DNA from 3 places in the Ectothiorhodospira lacustris genome. Region 3 is predicted to be linked to each of the others. Evidence: predicted binding sites of a transcription regulator. Region 3 holds the regulator's gene; each other region holds the start of a gene.
The links. Region 3 encodes sigma-54, which starts transcription at its own class of promoters, with help from an activator protein. Its sites were predicted from a motif close to TGGCANGNTNCNTGCTT; they were not measured.
Positions count from the first base shown of each region.

Region 1 (4,776 bases), on a different contig from region 3:
AAATGAAGGCCAAAAAAATTTCAAGAAATCTTCGCCGGTGCCGATCATACTTGTGCATGAGAGGGTATGATTTGAAAATACCCGCAGGAGAGCCCGATGAGCAGCTTGCTGGATGACGTCGATCGCCGGACTCAGATGGTGGGGCAGAATCGTCTGGAACTGCTCCTTTTCACCTTGGGTACCCGTCAGTTATTTGCCATCAATGTATTCAAGGTGCGGGAGGTCATTACCTGTCCCGCATTGAGTCGGCTTCCCAGCGCCCATCCGATCATCCGTGGAGTGGCTACCCTGCGCGGCAAGACGGTATCCGTGGTCGATCTTGCACAGGCCCTGAGCATGTCGCCCGTCGGCTCCGGAGAGCGCGGATCATTCGTCATTCTTACTGAATTCAATCGTTCCGTTCAGGGACTTCTGGTGGCATCGGTGGATCGCATCATCAACCTCAACTGGGATCAGATTCGACCGCCTCCCCGTGGCACCCATAAAGACAGTTTTTTGACGGCTGTGACCCAGGTCGACGATCGTCTGGTGGAGATCATTGATGTGGAAAAAGTGCTGGAGATGGTCACCGGTCCGGCACGGGATGTCAGCGATGCGCTGGTATCCAGCAGCCGTGGAGGGGGGAGAGTGCGATGCGCCCTGGTCGCCGACGACTCTACGGTGGCGCGCAAGCAGATCGTGCGCGCCCTGACCCAGATCGGCGTGGAATCGGTGGTGGTAAATGATGGCAGACAGGCACTGGACAAGTTGCTGGAAATGGCTGCCCAAGGCCCCATCGAGCAGCAGATCGGGATGGTGATATCCGATATCGAGATGCCGGAGATGGATGGTTACACGCTCTCCGCCGCCATCAGGAAGGAGCCGGCCCTGTCCGGGCTGTACGTTGTGCTCCATTCTTCCCTGAGCGGGACCTTCAATGAGACCCTGGTCCGCAGGGCGGGGGCTGACCGTTTTTTGCCCAAGTTCAGCCCCGATGAGCTGGCAGAGGCCGTACTGGGACACCTGCAGATGGGTGATGACGCGAAATAAGGACCCATGGCCGGCATCTTCATGCCGCCCGGCGGTTATTGTGTGCCCCTTGGGCGGCAGCGCGGCATGCCCCTTTTGAGGTGTCTCGAAGGTATACTGGTGGCGCTGCCTATTGAGCAGTACGACGGCTTGCGTTCTACAACGAAAGATTGATCGATCACAGGAATCCACCTTGTCAGGCCCTATCGAATCTCAGGATTACGAGGATTTCAGGCTGTTTCTGGAGAAGTCCTGTGGACTGGTCCTTGGGGAAAACAAGCACTATCTGGTGAACAGCCGCCTGTCGCGGCTCATGGGTGAATTCTCGGTCTCTTCCGTCAGCGATCTGCTCAGGCAGCTGAAACTGGGGCGCAATCCCGGTCTGCGGGAACGGGTCATCGAGGCCATGACCACCAACGAAACCTACTGGTTTCGGGATGTCTTTCCCTTCGAGATCCTCAAGAATCAAATCTACCCGGAGTTGGCCAAGCAGAAGGGTTCGGGTTATGCCCCGCGTATCTGGTGTGCCGCCTGTTCTTCCGGGCAGGAGCCTTATTCCATCAGCATGGGGTTCAGTGAATACCAGCAGTCCCGGCCCGGCAGCTTGCGGGATGTCCAGATCCTGGGAACGGATATCTCGGGCGCCGTGTTGAAGGAGTCCCGTGAGGCCAGCTACGATTCCTTGGCGGTCGCACGTGGCCTCTCCCTTGATCGCCGCAACCGGTTTTTCGTTCAGAATGGTGATCGCTGGGTTCTTCGCCCGGATATCAAGGCTCGAGCAAGTTTTCGTGAGTTCAATCTCATGGACAGCTATACCCTGTTGGGGCGTTTCGACGTGGTTTTCTGCCGCAACGTGCTGATCTATTTTTCGATCGACTCCAAGAAGCTGATCCTGAAGCGTATTTCCCAAATTCTCAATCCGGGTGGGTATCTCTTCCTGGGGGCATCCGAGTCGATGGCCAATTACTCGGATGCCTTTGAGATGGTGCGTTGCAATCCCGGGGTGGTTTACCGCCTGCGCTGAGCGGGCAGGGTGTCAATAACCCGACCCGCCCTCAGGGGGCGGGACCCTCCAATCGGCGGTATCTTGCCGTGGCAGTCAGTCCGATTCAGGACGCCTTTTACCCAAGCCTTTAAGAAACCTGCCTTTTTTTTTATGGCACGCGGATTGCATTTCGACCTTCAGGAACATTTCTTGAGGTCGAGTCCATGCCACTTTCCATAGACAGGGCCATTGGTATCCACGGCGATGCGCTGCAGGTGCGCTCAAAGCGCCTGGAGTTGCTCGCCTCCAATATCGCCAATTCCGATACCCCCAACTACAAGGCGCGGGACCTGGATTTTCGTCAGGTGCTCAGCCGTGCACATCAACCTGATGCACTGGGTCTGCGCCTCACCCACGCCGCCCATATTGCCACTGATGCCTCGGGGCAGGGCATGGGCGAGCCGCTCTACCGGGTGCCCACCCAGCCATCCCTGGACGGCAATACGGTGGACCCCCAGCTGGAGCAGGCGGCCTTTGCCGAAAACACCGTGCAGTACCAGGCCAGCCTGGATTTTCTCAGCAAGAAATTCAGCGGCTTGCGTACGGCCCTGAAAGGCGAATAGGCCGGGAGGTTAACCCATGAGCAACATGTTCAAGATCTTTGACGTCTCCGGTTCGGCGCTAAGCGCCCAGTCGGTGCGTCTGAACACCATCGCCAGCAACATGGCCAATGCCCAGGTAGCCAGCACTACCCCCGAGCAGGCCTACCGTTCCAAACAGCCGGTATTCCAGACGGTGATGGACCAGTTCGGCAGGAGTGCGTCCACCACTCCGGTGCGGGTGGCCGGCATCGTCGAGAGCCAGGCCGAGCCCTTCGTGAAATATGAGCCCCATCACCCGCTGGCCAATGAGCAAGGGTATGTCTACATGCCCAACGTGAACCTAGTGGACGAGATGGCCAACATGATCTCCGCCTCCCGCAGTTACGAGAACAACGTGGAGGTGATGAACACCACCAAGCAACTGTTGCTGCGGACCCTACAGCTGGGTCAGTCATAGGAGGGATGAGACATGAGTGTCATTGACGCCAATACCCTGGCCAGTTTGGGGCTGACCTCGGCCGCCGGGCAGGGCAAGGAATCCAGCCGGGATGAGCTGGGACAGGCGGATTTCTTCAAGCTGATGATCACCCAGTTGCAGAATCAGGATCCCTTCGAGCCCATGGAAAGCGGCGATTTCCTGGGTCAGATCGCCCAGTTCGGCACGGTCAACGGGATCGGCGAGCTGCAGAAATCCTTTGAAGGCATTGCCCAGACCATGCAGGCCAACCAGACCCTACAGGCCGCCGCTCTGGTGGATCGCGAGGTCCTGATCCCCGTGGATCTGGCGGTGCTGGGTGACGAGGGAGGCATCCGCGGTGGAGTGGACCTGAAATCCTCCGCCAATGACTTGACGGTAAATGTCTACAACGAGGCGGGTGTGCTGGTAAGTCGCATTCCCATGGGCGGGCAGGGGAGCGGCGTGAAGTCCTTCGTCTGGGACGGCACTACCACGGAGGGCGAGCGGGCACCACCGGGGGTGTATGAGTTTCGCGCCGAGGCTCAGCTGGATGGCCAGACCAGCCAGCCCCAGACCCTGCTCAATGCTCGGGTGGACAGCGTCCGTACCGGGCAGGCCGGCGGGGGAATCACGCTGATCGTTGAAGGCTTCGGTGAGATCGACTTGGTCAATGTAAGACAGATTGGCTGAATGCCATCCTGGGCATTTTTTGTTTATTTTGAGGGGTTCATATCATGCCATTCAATGTTGGAGTTACTGGTCTTAATGCCGCATCAGCGGACCTTAATGTGACCGGTCATAATATTGCCAATGCATCTACTTCAGGATTTAAAGAGTCAAGAGCCGAGTTTATGGACATCTTTGCGCAGTCCTATAACTCAGCTTATAAGACTGCGACAGGTAGTGGTGTCAGATTGGCCTCCGTGAGTCAGCAATTTACTCAGGGCAGTTTGAACTTCACGGGTAATAGTATGGATATGGCGATTAATGGTCAGGGTTTCTTTGTCCTGGAGCGAGACGGTGTCACTGAATACACCCGCGCCGGCCAGTTTCAGGCAAACCAGGAAGGTTTTGTGGTCAATGCTGCTGGGCAGCGCCTGATGGGGTATCCGCCTGAGGGGGGAAACCTGCTGGCGCCGATCCAACTCACGACGGGGGATGCCGAACCAAAGGTGACCTCGAAGATCGATGTGCTGATGAATCTGAGTGCCGAGGCAGAGCCGATTGATGGAGACACAATAGGCATCGACCCCGCAGACCCCGATACATTCAATTATTCCACCTCCTTGACCGTCTATGATTCACTCGGCAGTGCCAGAACAGTTTCCCTATTCTTTCAGCGCCAGCCTCCACCAGAAGATAAGTCATGGAATGTTGATGCATATATGGATGTTGGTGGGGACCTTACCTCTGTAGGCACGGGCGGTCTCGAGTTCAATTCCGACGGCACCCTGGAGACAGTTACGCCCCTACGGATTGAGGCGGTAGATCTGCCCAACGGCGCAGAGAACCTGGGTATCGATGTGGACTTCGGCCAGACCACCCAGTACGGCAACAAATTCAGCGTCGCCGCGTTGAGACAGGATGGTTATGCCATCGGTCAGTTGGTCAGTGTGGATGTGGATACGGACGGCACAGTGTTTGCTAGGTATTCCAACGGTACCGATCGGTCATTGGGACGGGTGGCGCTGGCGAATTTTACTAACCCTCAAGGCTTGCAGTCT
Region 1 covers NZ_JAJNQM010000009.1:54,172-58,947, reverse strand. Annotated here, with positions in the region: gene LQ952_RS03330 (chemotaxis protein) at 97-1,029, shown strand; gene LQ952_RS03325 (CheR family methyltransferase) at 1,202-2,032, shown strand; gene flgB (flagellar basal body rod protein FlgB) at 2,218-2,616, shown strand; gene flgC (flagellar basal body rod protein FlgC) at 2,633-3,052, shown strand; gene LQ952_RS03310 (flagellar hook assembly protein FlgD) at 3,065-3,742, shown strand; gene flgE (flagellar hook protein FlgE) at 3,787-4,776, shown strand, end outside.
Region 1: flgB (flagellar basal body rod protein FlgB) is a predicted target of sigma-54. The motif match lies at 2,166-2,182, and genes of this name have one in related genera.

Region 2 (4,776 bases), on a different contig from region 3:
CATGAAGTCCGTCCAGCAGGCACTGGAAAGACACTTCGCCGATCCCGCCTGTCCCTTTGACCAGGTCGTCCGCTATACCCATCGGGACGGTTCGACACTGTGGATCCGTTGCCGCGGCATGATCGTCCGTGATGACCAGGGACGCCCCGTGCGCATGCTGGGGGCCCATACGGATATCACCCCGATCAAACAGATCCAGACAACACTGGAGACCCGTACCCGGGATCTGGCCCGCATCGCCAGGGCCATGGACAATGCCCAGGAAGGCATCATCATTACCGATGCCCAGGCCAGGATTCTGTCGGTGAACCGGGCATTCACGCAGATTACCGGCTACACGGCCAAGGAAGCCGTCGGCAACAATCTCCGCATGCTCAAATCCGGCTGGCATGACGCAGATTTCTACCGCGCCATGTGGTGGGACATCATCCAAACGGGCACCTGGCAGGGAGAAATCAGGAATCGTCGCAAGAACGGTGAAGAGTACCCTCAATGGACCGCCATCAGTCGGGTGCCGGGGGAGGATGGCGAAAATGACTATGTGGCGGTATTCAGCGATCTGACCGACAAAAAGCAAGCCGATGAACGCATCGCCTTTCTGGCCCATTATGACCCGCTGACAGGACTACCCAACCGCCATCTGCTGATGGATCGCCTCCACCAGGCCCTGGCTTATCATCAACGCCAAGGCCTCCATCTGGCCCTGATCACCCTGGACATCGATGATTTTGTCGCCATCAATGAACGACTGGGTCATCAGGCCGGCGATCAAATCCTGGGCCGTATTGCAAGGCGTCTGCAGGACGCACTGCGCGAGGCTGATACGGTTTCTCGCCTGGGCGGAGACGAGTTCGTGATCATCATCCACTCGCTTACGGATCCCGAGCAAATTCATGCCATCATCCGCAAACTCCATTCCGGCTTTGTCCAGCCCATGGACAGTGAGCATGGTGACATCAATCTCACCGCCAGCATGGGTATCGCACTCTCACTTCCGGACGTTGATGCAGATACCCTGCTGCGTCACTCCCATCACGCCATGTTTCTGGCCAAGCAGAAAGGCCGAGGCGCCTTCCACATCTTCGATACGTCCCACGCCCGGATGATGGACAAACTGCGTGAGCAAAGGCAGCGTATCCATCAGGGCGTGAAACAAGGTGAATTTGTGCTCTTCTACCAGCCCAAAGTGAACCTCAGAAGTGGTTGTGTCAGGGGCGTGGAGGCACTGATCCGATGGCGTCATCCCGAACGGGGAATCTTGTCTCCGGCCGCCTTTCTGCCCCAGATCATCGATACGGATCTGGAGTTTCAACTGGGTGACTGGGTATTGACCGAGGCATTACGCCAGATGAATGAGTGGAAGATGAGCGGCACGAACATTTCCGTCAGCGTCAACGTATCCGCCACGCACCTGCTCCAGGCGGGATTTGCCCATAAACTGGCCAACATGCTACTGGCCTATCCGCAGCTGGCACCGGGCGATCTGGAGATCGAGATTCTGGAAAGTGCGGCCGTGGAGGACTGGGAGATGGCGGCCCTGGCGATGCAGGACTGCCGTGCGCTGGGCGTCCGGTTTGCCCTGGACGATTTCGGTACCGGCTATTCCTCGCTGGTCCATCTGCGGCGTCTGGCCCTGGACACCCTCAAGATCGACAAGGGTTTCGTGGGTGACATGCTCGATGACCCAGAAGATTTCAGCATCGTGGAAAGTGTGGTCAGTCTGGCCATTTCCTTTCAACTGGAAGCCATTGCCGAGGGCGTCGAAACGGAACGCCATGCCCGTGTACTCATGAAGATGGGATGCCCGGTGGTCCAGGGCTTCGGGATTGCACGGCCCATGGAAGCCGCCCGGGTCATGCCTTGGATGGAGGAATGGAAGCAGTCAGGCCTGTGGAAGAAAATGCAACAGAAGCCAGGCTAAGACACCGCCGATCCGCTATTTGCCGGAAGCGACGTGCGGCGCCCTAGGGGCGCCGCCGGACTGCAGAAGAGAACGGTTACATCCGCTCCGCCGCCATCTCCTGAACCTGCTGCAGCATGCCCGGATCGCTCTGCAAGTTCATGGCCACCTGGTTGTATTCCTCAACGCTCATGCCTTCATCCTGCACGGCACTGATCATCTCTTCCTGGGCCTCCTGCTGCAGGGCCTGCGCCTGCGCCTCGTCGTTCACCTCCTCAAGCTTCCGGGCGAAGTCATCCCGGATGTGCTGAACCGCCACAAAGGCATCCACGAAACGATCCAGGGTATGGGGATCCACCGTAGCGCCCTGCTGTTCCATGCCCGCCGGCGGCTGGGCGCCGAAGTTGCCCTCCTGTTGCTGGGCGATGGCATGGGAGCCGGCACCGAGCAGCAGGGCGGCGGTCAGGGTGACGGGCAGACTCTGAAGGAATGTGCGCTTCATGGGGCATCTCCTTTACGGTTCGATGAATGTCGAGACTACTTTTGCAGACATCGTGCCAGACCTGGAGCGGCCTACCATAAAAAATATAACTCAATGATTTTATTAAATCATTCGCGAGCGGACATGCTGAGCTTAATGGCTTTTAGGGGTGGTTCATTATGACACATGAGCCAGCCTGCTACGTGCCCCAAAGACACAGCGCGGTTCGCCGGCCAGGCAGGCTCCTATTGAGGCGACGGATCAAATATCCGAGTCGGTGGACATATCATTGTCTATCGTTGCCTCTTCGGATTCGCCCAGACGCCGATACAGGGTCCGTCGACCGATGCCGAGCACCCTGGAGGCCTGACGCTTGTTGCCATCCAGACGCCGCAGGACCCAACGGATATAGCGGGATTCCACCTCGGCCAGGGTCGGCATGGGTTCATCATCGGACCACACCGCCGGCAAGGCCGCTGCATGGGAGGTATCGGCCCGCGCCGGATCCAGACGCTCCGGCAGATCACTCACCTCAATGGTGTCATTCCGGCAAAAGGTCACCGCCCGCTCCATCAGATTGGCCAACTCGCGCACATTGCCGGGAAAACCATGGCGCCGCAGGCATCGCATGGCCTCGGGTGAGATGCCCCGGATATCGCGGGCCATGGCAGTGCTGAAGCGAGCCAGCAGACGGGCCGCCAGGCGGTCGATATCCTCACCCCGATCCCGCAGGGGAGGGACCTGTAGACGAAAAGTCTCCAGACGGTAGAACAGATCCTCACGAAACTGCCGGGCCTGGATCATGGATTCCAGATCCTGGTGGGTGGCGGCCACCACCCGGACATCGGTGACGATCTCCCGGTTACCGCCTACGGGGCGGACCCGACCATCCTGCAGCAGGCGCAACAGCTTGGCCTGCATGGCCATGGGCATCTCGCCGATCTCGTCCAGCAACAGGGTCCCTCCATGGGCTTCGGCAAACAGTCCTCGTCGGGCCTCCCTGGCACCGCTAAAGGCCCCGGCCGCGTGACCGAACAGCTCGCTCTCCATCAGTTCGCCGGGAATGCCTGCACAGTTGATGGCCACAAAAGGTCCGCCGGACCGATCACTTTCCTCATGGATGGCCCGGGCCACCAGCTCCTTGCCGGTCCCCGATTCGCCCGTGACCAGCACCGGCCCGGAGGCCCGGGCCATCCGTCGCACCTGTTCGTAGAGGGCCTGCATGGGCGGGCTGCTGCCGATCAGGCCATGAAAATCATCCGCCTGCAACAGCGCCCTGTAACGCTGTACTTCCGTCTGCAACTGTCGGTTGCGCAGGGCCCGACGAACCCGGATGACCAAGTGGTCCAGGTCCACGGGCTTGGTGAGAAAGTCATCGGCACCCTGTTTGAGGGCTTCCACTGCCTGGGGGATCGTACCGAAGGCGGTCAGCATGATGAAGCCCGGGGGCAGGGGCAGGCGCTGACAATGGGCCAGCAGGGCGAGTCCGTCCGCTTCGGGCAACCGCAGATCACTGAGCACCAGATCAACGGGACCGGTGGACAAGGCCTTTCGTGCCGAGGCCACATCCTGGGCGCCCCGCACCTCCAGTCCGGCATCCTGCAACTCATCCATCACCAGTTCCCGGTGGGCCGGATCGTCTTCCACCACGAGTACGACCCCTTGCAGGGAATCAGGGACATCATGAGCCATCACTACGCTCCAGAGGCAGACGGATCACCAGCCGAGCTCCGCCCAAGGGGCTTTCCACCGCCTGGATCTCGCCCTGGTGCTCCGTTACCGCGCCATGGGCCACGGACAGCCCAAGGCCGGTACCGCTGCCCACCGACTTGGTGGTGAAAAAGGGTTCAAACAGCCGACTGCGGTGAGCCGGATCGATGCCCGGTCCGTCATCGTCCACCCGTAATTCCAGCCAGCCGTCGGCAGTGGACCAGGACAACTGAACGCGCCCCCCCGCGGCGGCATGCAGGGCGTTTCGCAGCAGATTGGTCAGCGCCTGTTCCAGCCGGTTACGGTCCATGGGCAGGGTAGGGCCGGGTTCGCGACTGAGGACCTGGATGCTCACACCGGACTCCCGGGCTTCTTCGGCCACCTGGGCCAGGGCGGCCGTCACCAGACGTCCCACCGGTTCCGGGTGGGTACGACTGGGATTGCGGCGTCCGAAATCCAGCAATTGACGCACGATACGGTCCATGCGGTGTACTTCGCTGCGAATCTTCATCAGCGCCTGACCGACACGGCTGTCCGCAGGTGCCTGCCGCAAGGCTCTCTGGGCCTGGCCGTTGATCACGCCCAGCGGGGTCCCCAGCTCATGGGCCACCCCAGCGGCCAGTCTACCGATGGCGGCCAGCTTTTCGGACTGTCGCAGACGCTCCTCCAGGGCCGCCTGCCGCCG
Region 2 covers NZ_JAJNQM010000008.1:1,246-6,021, reverse strand. Annotated here, with positions in the region: gene LQ952_RS02760 (putative bifunctional diguanylate cyclase/phosphodiesterase) at 1-1,921, shown strand, start outside; gene LQ952_RS02755 (DUF4168 domain-containing protein) at 1,998-2,402, opposite strand; gene LQ952_RS02750 (sigma-54-dependent transcriptional regulator) at 2,643-4,073, opposite strand; gene LQ952_RS02745 (sensor histidine kinase) at 4,063-4,776, opposite strand, start outside.
Region 2: LQ952_RS02755 (DUF4168 domain-containing protein) is a predicted target of sigma-54. The motif match lies at 2,444-2,460, and genes of this name have one in related genera.

Region 3 (4,776 bases):
GACCGATACTCTCACTGAACGCGCACGACGGGTGCGCTTCGTCATCTTCGACGTGGATGGCGTGCTCACCGACGGCAGTCTGTTCCTGGACGATGACGGGCGCCAGTACAAGGCCTTCAACAGCAAGGATGGGCAGGGCATGCGCATGCTGGCGGACAGCGGCGTTCAGGTGGGCATCCTCACGGGCCGGCGTTCAGGGGTCGTGGAGCACCGGATGCAGGATCTGGGAATCCGGCTCGTGGTCCAGGGCCGGCGCGACAAGCTGGAGGCCCTGGACGGCCTGCTGACAGATGCCGGCGTCAGCGCCGAGGAAACCGCCTATGTGGGCGATGATGTGGTGGACCTGCCGGTGATGCGCCGGGTGGCCCTGGCCATTGCGGTGGCCGATGCCCATGCCCTGGTCAGGGAGCACGCCCACTATGTGACCCGGCAACCGGGGGGGCGAGGCGCCGCCCGGGAGGCCTGTGAATTCATCATGGAGGCCCAGGGCACCCTGCAGGCCGCCCTGACCACCTACCTGGGATGAAGCTGCCCTCCCTGTTCTTGATCGCGCTGCTGAGCCTGGCTGCGGCCATCGGCTTCTGGCTGGCACGGGACGCCGATGAACGCCGACGGGTGCTGGAAGAGGCGGCCACCGAAGGGACCGATTTCTTTCTGGAACAATACGCGGCCATCCATATGGATCCCCTTGGTGAACCCCGTTACCAGCTTCGCGGTCAGCGTATGGAACAGCGTCAGGCGGACGGGTCCCGCTGGCTGGAAACCCCGGTACTGATCCTGCGGTACAGCCCCGGCGCCACCTGGACCCTGCGCTCCGAGCAGGGCTGGATCTCCCCCGCCGGCGATGAAGTCAAATTGCTGGGCGAGGTACACATCCACCGCGCCGCCGAGGGCGAGCGAGGTCCGATCACCATCACCACCAGGGACACCACCCTCTGGCCGGGCCCCCGTCAGGCCGTCACCGACGCCCCGGCACACCTGCGGACCACCTATCAGGAGGCCGAGGGTCTAGGTCTGTTCCTGGACCTTCGGCATGAAATTCTGGAACTCAAACGTGACGCACGGGGTGTCTATGTTCCCCACTAGGGTTGCTCCAAGTCAGCCATTTCCGCACCCGCGGGAATCAAGGTCCAGCAGAATGCGGCCGGCCTTCCTCAGGTCGTCATTCCCGCGCAAGCGGGCATCCAGTCACGGAGTGAAAAGCATGGGCTCCCGCCCTCGCGGGAGCGACGGCGAGGGAGTTTTTCAATGCCTCCCTGGGCGGCTCATGATCCCGGCACTGGCCATCCTGCTGCTGGCCGGACCGCTCCAGGCACAGGTGGACCGGACATTGCCCATCCGGATCGAGGCGGACTCGGCCACCCTGGACGACAACCGAGGCATCAGCACCTACCGCGGCGGTGTACGCATTACCCAGGGCGCCACGGAAATCACCGGTGATACAGTCACGGTCCATACGCCGGGCCGGGTCCTGGAGCGCATGACCTCGGAAGGCCGACCGGCAACTCTACGCACCCAGGACCCGCAGGGGCGGGAAGTCCGTGCCGAGGCCGCACGTATGGAGTTCTTTCCCACCGAGCAACGCATGGAACTGAGCGGCAGTGCCCGCGTCCGGCAGGGCGCGGACGAGTTCCGGGGCAGCCGCATCATCTATGACCTGCGCACGGCCACCCTGGAAGCCCGTACCGGGGATACCGGGCGCGTCGAAGCGATTTTCACTCCCAGGGATCAGGCTCCCGCCCCGGCCGAGGGCGCACGATGAGCCGCCTGCAGACCCGCGACCTGGTCAAACAGTACCGTGCCCGCAAACCGGTGGACGGCGTTTCTCTGCAGGTGAACAGCGGCGAAGTCGTCGGCCTGCTGGGTCCCAACGGGGCCGGCAAGACCACCTGCTTTTACATGATCGTCGGCCTCATCCCCTGCGACGGCGGCCGCATCGAGTTGGACGACAAGGACATCACCCCCCTACCCATGCATGCCCGGGCGCAACTGGGGATCGGCTATCTGCCCCAGGAGGCCTCGGTGTTTCGCAAGCTGTCGGTGGAAGACAATCTCCTTGCCGTACTGGAAACACGCCGCGACCTCAACCGCGCCCAGCGCCATGAACACATGGAATCCCTGCTGGAAGAGTTTCAGATCATGCACATCCGCGAGAGCCTGGGCATCAGTCTCTCGGGTGGCGAGCGGCGCCGGGTGGAGATTGCCCGCGCCCTGGCCACGGAGCCGGCCTTCATCCTGCTGGATGAGCCCTTTGCCGGAGTGGACCCCATTTCCGTGATCGAGATCCAGCGCATCATCACCCATCTGGTATCGCGCAAGATCGGGGTGCTGATCACCGATCACAACGTTCGCGAGACCCTGGGCATCTGCAACCGCGCCTATATCCTGAGCGACGGGCATCTGATCAGCGAAGGGCCGCCGGAAGTGGTGCTGGCCGACCCCCAGGTCAGACGGGTCTATCTGGGCGACCATTTCCGACTATGAAAGTACAGTTTTTGAGCCATCTCATGGTTTCCCCACACTGGGTCACATTTTTCGTGCCAAGCCGTATAATCCGGATGACAGACCCCGCGCATGACGGAAAAGAGCCGTCGACACTGCCGGGACCACTCAACGCCTGCCTGACGACTCCGGTGGTACGCCACATCCTATGCTGAAACCTTCTGTCCAGCTCCGTCTCGGCCAGAGCCTTACCATGACACCACAGCTGCAGCAGGCCATCCGGCTGCTGCAGCTGTCCACATTGGAGCTACAGGCCCAGATCCAGGAGACGCTGGAGACCAACCCGATGCTGGAAGCCCTGGAAGGCGCCGACGCCGACCTGGATACCGGTGTGGACGAGGCGGCGGCCCAGCGGGAAGAGATGGACAGCAGGCCGGACAGCACCGACAAGGATGCGGGGGGCCGGGAATTCGAAGAGCCCGCGGAACCGGGCGGCACAGGCGATGCCTCGGAGAACATTCCCGAAGAGCTGCCGGTGGACAGCAACTGGGAAGACCTCTACGACATGCCGGCAACCGGCGGCGGCCAGGGGGGGGACGGCGACGGTCGCGACCTGTTCGAGAACCAGAGTGCCCCCGGTGAGGACCTGCGTGATCACCTGCTCTGGCAGATCAACCTGTCCCCCCTGAGCGAGCGGGATCAGGTCATTGCCATGACCCTCATCGACGCCATCAACGATGACGGTTACCTGGGAGAACCCATCGAACAGATCCATGCCGGACTGGCTCAGGACCAGGAACTGGAACTGGAGCTGGATGAGGTGGAAGCCGTACTGCGCATGGTCCAGCACTTGGACCCCGTGGGCGTGGGCGCGCGCGATCTCTCAGAATGCCTGCTGCTGCAGCTGGAGCAGTTCTCGCCGGATACCGCCTGGCTGGCCGAGGCCAGGACCCTGGTGCGCGATCATCTCGAAGCCCTGGGTACCCGTGATTTCAAAGGCGTACAGCGCCGACTGGGACTGGCCGACGGAGAACTGCAGGCGGTGATGGCCCTGATACAGAGCCTGAATCCCCGCCCGGGCACCCTGATCAGCTCCAGCTCACCGGAATACATCATTCCCGACGTCTTCGTGCGCAAGCGCGAGGGATACTGGCAGGTGGAACTGAACCCGGAAGTCGCCCCCCGGTTGCGAGTGAACCCGCTTTATGCCAGCTTTGTACGGCGGGCCGATTCCAGTCAGGATAACGTCTACCTGCGCAACAGCCTGCAAGAGGCCCGCTGGTTCATCAAGAGCCTGCAAAGCCGCAACGAAACCTTGCTGCGGGTAGGCACCGCCATTGTGGAGCATCAGCGCGCCTTTCTGGAACACGGCGACGAGGCCATGAAACCCCTGGTGCTGCGGGACATCGCCGAGCAGTTGGAGATGCATGAATCCACCATCTCCCGTGTCACCACCCAGAAGTACATGCACACCCCGAAAGGGATTTACGAATTCAAGTATTTCTTCTCCAGTCATGTGGGGACGGCCGATGGGGGGGAGTGCTCCGCCACGGCCATCCGTGCCATGATCCGCAAATTGATTGCCGAAGAGCCCCAGGGCAAGCCCCTGAGTGACAGCAAGATTGCCCAGATCCTGGTGGATCGGGGCATCCAGGTAGCGAGGCGCACCGTTGCCAAGTATCGCGAGGCCATGGCAATCCCGCCATCCAACGAACGCAAGCGCCTCGTCTGAGTTCCCAAGGCCTCACATTCACATCCTAACCAAGGAGTTACCTCATGCAGATCAACCTCACCGGTCATCACGTGGACCTGACCGACGCCCTGCGCGACTATGTCAATGACAAGTTCCAGCGCCTGGAGCGCCACTTCGACAACGTCATTGACGTGCATGTGGTCCTGACCGTGGAGAAACTGCAGCAGAAGGCGGAAGCCAACATGCTGGTCAGCGGCAACACCATCTTTGCCGATGCCACCCAAGCCGACATGTATGCCGCCATCGATGCCCTGGTCGACAAGCTGGACCGCCAGGTGGTCAAGCACAAGGAAAAGCTCAAGGACCACCACCGCGCCGAAGGCTCCCACCGCAACCACGTCGGGTGAGACATCCATGAACATCGGTGATCTTCTCGCCCCGGAGCGCGTCTGCTGTCTGCCGGACGTCAGCAGCAAGAAACGCGCTCTGGAGATGCTGGGTGAAATGCTTTCGAGCCACCTGCCCAGGCTGACCCAGGGAGAGATCTTCGACAGTCTGCTGGCCCGGGAACGCCTGGGCAGCACCGGCCTGGGGCATGGCGTCGCCATTCCCCACGGCCGTCTGGCCGGCGCTGACGAAGC
Region 3 covers NZ_JAJNQM010000030.1:11,511-16,286, forward strand. Annotated here, with positions in the region: gene LQ952_RS07585 (KdsC family phosphatase) at 1-526, shown strand, start outside; gene lptC (LPS export ABC transporter periplasmic protein LptC) at 523-1,086, shown strand; gene lptA (lipopolysaccharide transport periplasmic protein LptA) at 1,268-1,762, shown strand; gene lptB (LPS export ABC transporter ATP-binding protein) at 1,759-2,484, shown strand; gene LQ952_RS07605 (RNA polymerase factor sigma-54) at 2,651-4,174, shown strand; gene hpf (ribosome hibernation-promoting factor, HPF/YfiA family) at 4,219-4,542, shown strand; gene LQ952_RS07615 (PTS sugar transporter subunit IIA) at 4,550-4,776, shown strand, end outside.